2 regions of the Balnearium lithotrophicum genome follow, and region 1 is predicted to be linked to the other one. Evidence: riboswitches for the same ligand, from Rfam matches in the RefSeq annotation. Region 1 holds a riboswitch; the other holds the start of a gene.
What was found. A riboswitch is a leader RNA that binds a small molecule or an ion and turns the genes downstream of it on or off. The one in region 1 is predicted to bind cobalamin.

Region 1 (2,197 bases):
AAAACGTTCCTTCTCCTTTCATAAATCTGCCTGTACTCCTCAACGCAGGACTGGTCGCTCTTGAGAGCAATTATTGCAGCAATTTGAATGGGCTGGAACATTCCATAGTCGAGGTAACTTTTCATCCTGTAGAGGGCATGAATTATCTCTTTGTTTCCTGCTGCAAAACCAACCCTCCAGCCTGCCATCGAGTAGGTCTTTGAAAGGGAATAGAACTCAACAGCTACATCCTTTGCACCTTTTACCTGTAAAATGCTCGGGGGAACGTAGTTATCAAAGGCTATTTCTGCATAGGCTATGTCCTGAATAACTATTAGATTGTTTTCCCTTGCAAAATCAATTACCTTTTCGAAGAATTTTAGGCCAACCGTTGCAGTTGTAGGATTGTGAGGGAAGTTAAGGATTAAAACTTTCGGTCTTGGCCAGCTCTCCTTGTACGCCTTTATGATTGATTCAAAAAAGGCCTCCTCGTCAAACCCCTCCTCGGTTAGAAGGGGAACACTCCTTACATCTCCGCCGGAGATGATTATCGAATAGGGATGAATCGGATAGGCAGGAGTAGGAACAATTGCAACGTCTCCCGGATTTATAAGTGTTAAGGCTAAGTGGGCTATACCCTCCTTTGAACCTATCGTTGTTATAACTTCCGTTTCAGGGTCTAATTCGACGTTGTACTTTCTCTTGTACCACAGAGCCAGGGCTTCCCTTAACTTGTAAAGTCCCTTTGTTTGTGAGTACCTGTGATTTTTCGGGTTCTGTGCAGCGTCGCACAGCTTATCAACGATGTGCTGAGGTGTAGGAAGGTCAGGATTTCCCATTCCAAGGTCAACTATGTCCTCGCCAGCTCTTCTCATTTTCATTTTAAGGTCGTTAACGACTGCAAAAACGTACGGTGGGAGCCTGTCTATCCTTGCAAACTGAAACTTTGGCATTTTTTTCTCCTAAAGCTGAGTAGGTTTTAGAATTATAAAAACTGCTACCTTTGAATTCAAAGGTTTGATTTTTTTCCTTTTTATCAAATAAAATTTAACTGCACGGGTGAACGGGAAGTCCGGTGAAAGTCCGGCGCTGTCCCCGCAACCGTGAGCAGGAAAAAAGGAGGACCTTAGCCACTGGAGTGGAAGGGTGAGGAGCTCCCACTCTGGGAAGGCTAATGTCCGTTAAAGTCCTGCGAGCCGGGAGACCGGCCCGTGCAAAACCTTAACTGTCCTGCGGGGGTTCGGGACAGGGAGGAGAGTTGAGAGGGCTTTTTCTTTTTATTTTTTTACTTACTTTCTGGTTAAACTGTTATTCTCAGGAGAGAATAGTTTCACTTTCCCCTGCACTTACAGAGATAATCTCCTACTTAGGAGAGGATAATAGATTAGTAGGAGTTACAACTTTTTGTCATGGAAGTTTGTGCAGAGGAAAGGAGAAAGTCGGCGGGATTGTCAATCCAAATGTTGAGAAAATCTACTCCCTACATCCTGACTTAGTTGTATCAACGGACCTAACTCCTAAGAGGGAAATCGAAGTTTTAAGAAAGTTAGAGATAAGGGTTTTTGTCTTTAAGCTCACCTCACTAAAGGATATAGAGAGAGCAACAGACGAGTTAGGAGCTCTCTTTAAAGAGGAAAACAGAGGAAAGGAGCTGATAAGAAAAATAAAACGGGAGGCTGAAAATTTTCTATCCTGCTTTAAAGGGAAAAAAGTTTTAGTTCTAATATCCGTCAAACCCTTTTACTGTGCAGGAAGTAAAACGTACATAGGGGAAATTCTCTCAACTTCTGGGGCAAAGGTTGTTCCCAAATCTGACTTTAAGCCAATTTCAGCTGAGGAGATATTAAAACTTAAACCTGACGTTGTTCTGGTTGTAGGAAGAGAGGTTCCAAGCCTCCTCAGGAACTTCGGATTGAAGACTCTCAATTTCAAAAACAGTGATGAAATTCTCCATCCGAGTCCTCTCCTTCTAAAGGGAATCAAGGACTTGGGGAGGGAAGTTTGCAAAAATTAGCACTTCTTCTCACTCCGATTTTATCATCTCTCCTCTTTCTTTTTTACGGATTACCGGACGAGAGAATTCTAAAGTTTATTAGGATTCCCGAGCTCCTTCTAACCTTTGGATTTGGTGGAACCCTTGCCTATGCTGGGGCAGTTTTTCAGGGAACTTTAAAAAATCCACTGGCGGAACCCTACACCTTGGGGGTTGCGTCTGGGG
Region 2 (2,197 bases), on a different contig from region 1:
AGTGAAAAAGGGGAGCTGCATTTGTTAAAACTATATTCTCTCCGAGCTTTTCAACAAAACTCCTTATTTTGAATGGATTAACTCTCCAAACGTTTCTTCCATCTACAATTCCTGCATATAGAATTTTTCCTTCTCTATCGATTTTCTCAAGTTGTTTAAGATTTTCCCCTCTATCATGAACTAGGTCTATACCAATACCATCTACTGGTAAGTTAAAAAGAAGTTCCAGTCTATCTACACTGTCATAGTAAGTGAAGAGATTTACGGAACATTTAGCATAAGAAAATACTTGATAAACCTCTTCTATTAATTTCCAATCCTCTTTGGAGAGCTCTAAGACCAAAGCCGGGTCATCTAAGTGAACTGACAGAAAATTTTTTGAATTCATGTACTCAATGTAGAGTCCAGTAAGCTCTTTTAGAGCTCCCTCAAAAAACTCCCTCTTTAACCCCTTAGAGAGTTTCAAAAATGTAAAAGGACCAATTAGGTATACATTTTTTTTCGCTTTTTCATGCCTGTCCCAGATGGGTTTTTCAATAGAAAAGTTAGGAACTCTCTCCTCAAAATCAGGGACAAGGTAGTGATAGTTTGTATTGAACCACTTGGTCATTTCGAGGGCTCTTTTTCCTCGGCACAGTTCAAAGTAATCATTCAGGCTACCAACTTTGTAAACACCAAAAGTGATAGCTGTGTCTAACATTGGGTCATAGAGAGTCATTTCTCCTTCTGGGAAGGCATCTACATACTTCCTGTAGGTCTTCTCTCTTTTTCTCTCAATTTCACCAATTCCTGAGAACAGTTCCTCCTCTGAGACTCTCTTACTCCAGTATCCCTCTACAAGCTTTTTAAATTCTCTCTGTTTCCCTATCCTAGGGAAACCGTAGGCATACGTCTTCATCTTTCCCTCCTGGGGTGTTTTTTTTCAACACCCGCAGGAGTTCTAGGCGGGAAAAGAAAAAGGAACACCCTCTCCTTTCCCGCGCCCCGAACCCCCGCAGGACGCGAAGGGGTAGAGATTCCTCTACCCATCACGGGCCGGTCTCCCGGCTTGCAGGATTTAACGGGCGATAGCCTTCCCAGAGCGGGAGCTCTTCACCCTTCCACTCCAGTGGCTAAAGCCCTTCTTTTTTTCCTGCTCACGGTTGCGAGGACAGCGCCGGACTTTCACCGGACTTCCCGTTCACCCGTGACAGTGGAAAGTTTAGTAAATACCCACCAAAAAGTAAATATTGAGTTATCATTTTCCTGCGAACCTAAATATCTGGAGGTGCTATGGAGTTCAGGTTAGAGAAGAACAGAATAAGCTTAGAATTGGAGGACGGTCAGGAGGCATTTATAACTTTTGGAGTTGAAAAGGAAAAAAAAGTTTTAGTTGTTAGTACAACCTATGTTCCTGAAAATCACAGAGGTAAAGGCTTAGCTGGTAAGCTTTCCCAAAAACTCGTTGAATTTGCAGATGAGAATGGATATAAAATCTATCCGCTTTGTTCTTATACTCAGAAATTCCTTATGAGAAAGAGACCCGATTTAATAGCTGAGGCGGAATAATGGAAGTAGCTATAACAACAGATAGAAAGCCCTCAAAGGAAATGATAGAGGAAGCTACAAAGTTATCAGAGAAATTAGAAGCTCCTCTTGTAAAGAGGAGACATCTAACAATTAATGCAATAAGGAAGGCTTTTAACAGGAACGTCTTGGTTGTCAATAGAGATTTAACACTTACCCTGCATACACTGAGAGGTCAAAAACTCTTTTTCCATCCTGGACTTTTCAAGATACGCTTACTCAACTATCTCCAAACGGGAAAGGAAGCAATGGTTGAGGCAATGGATTTAAAAGAGGGAGAAACGGTTCTTGACTGTAACCTTGGATTAGCACAGGATGCACTTATGGCAGCGTTTGTCTCAAAAAGAAAAGTTGTAGGAGTTGAAAAAGACCCCGTTATCTACGAGATAGTTAAAAGAGGACTTAGAAAGTACATGCCTTCAGGAAAGTTAAAAGTTGCAGATTTCGCCTTTAAACTGGTAGAGTCTCACCTTTCTGACAATTATCTATTTTTGAGAGGACTTCCAGATAGATCCTTCGATATTGTTTACTTTTCCCCTATGTTTGTAAAACCTAAGTGGCACTGTGATGTTATGTCTCCCTTTAGAGAAGTAGCTCCTAAAGATTTTATTTCTCCAGAAACATTGAAGGA

Region 2: it holds a riboswitch for cobalamin, as region 1 does, so the genes downstream of both, metE (5-methyltetrahydropteroyltriglutamate--homocysteine S-methyltransferase) here and FN732_RS03980 (ABC transporter substrate-binding protein) in region 1, are expected to answer to the same signal.

What each region holds. Positions count from the first base shown of each region.
Region 1 covers NZ_FXTM01000008.1:35,702-37,898, forward strand. Annotated here, with positions in the region: gene FN732_RS03975 (aminotransferase class I/II-fold pyridoxal phosphate-dependent enzyme) at 1-932, opposite strand, end outside; cobalamin riboswitch at 1,020-1,206, shown strand; gene FN732_RS03980 (ABC transporter substrate-binding protein) at 1,238-1,993, shown strand; gene FN732_RS03985 (FecCD family ABC transporter permease) at 1,981-2,197, shown strand, end outside.
Region 2 covers NZ_FXTM01000027.1:4,677-6,873, forward strand. Annotated here, with positions in the region: gene metE (5-methyltetrahydropteroyltriglutamate--homocysteine S-methyltransferase) at 1-898, opposite strand, end outside; cobalamin riboswitch at 1,017-1,203, opposite strand; gene FN732_RS08565 (GNAT family N-acetyltransferase) at 1,273-1,548, shown strand; gene FN732_RS08570 (class I SAM-dependent methyltransferase) at 1,548-2,197, shown strand, end outside.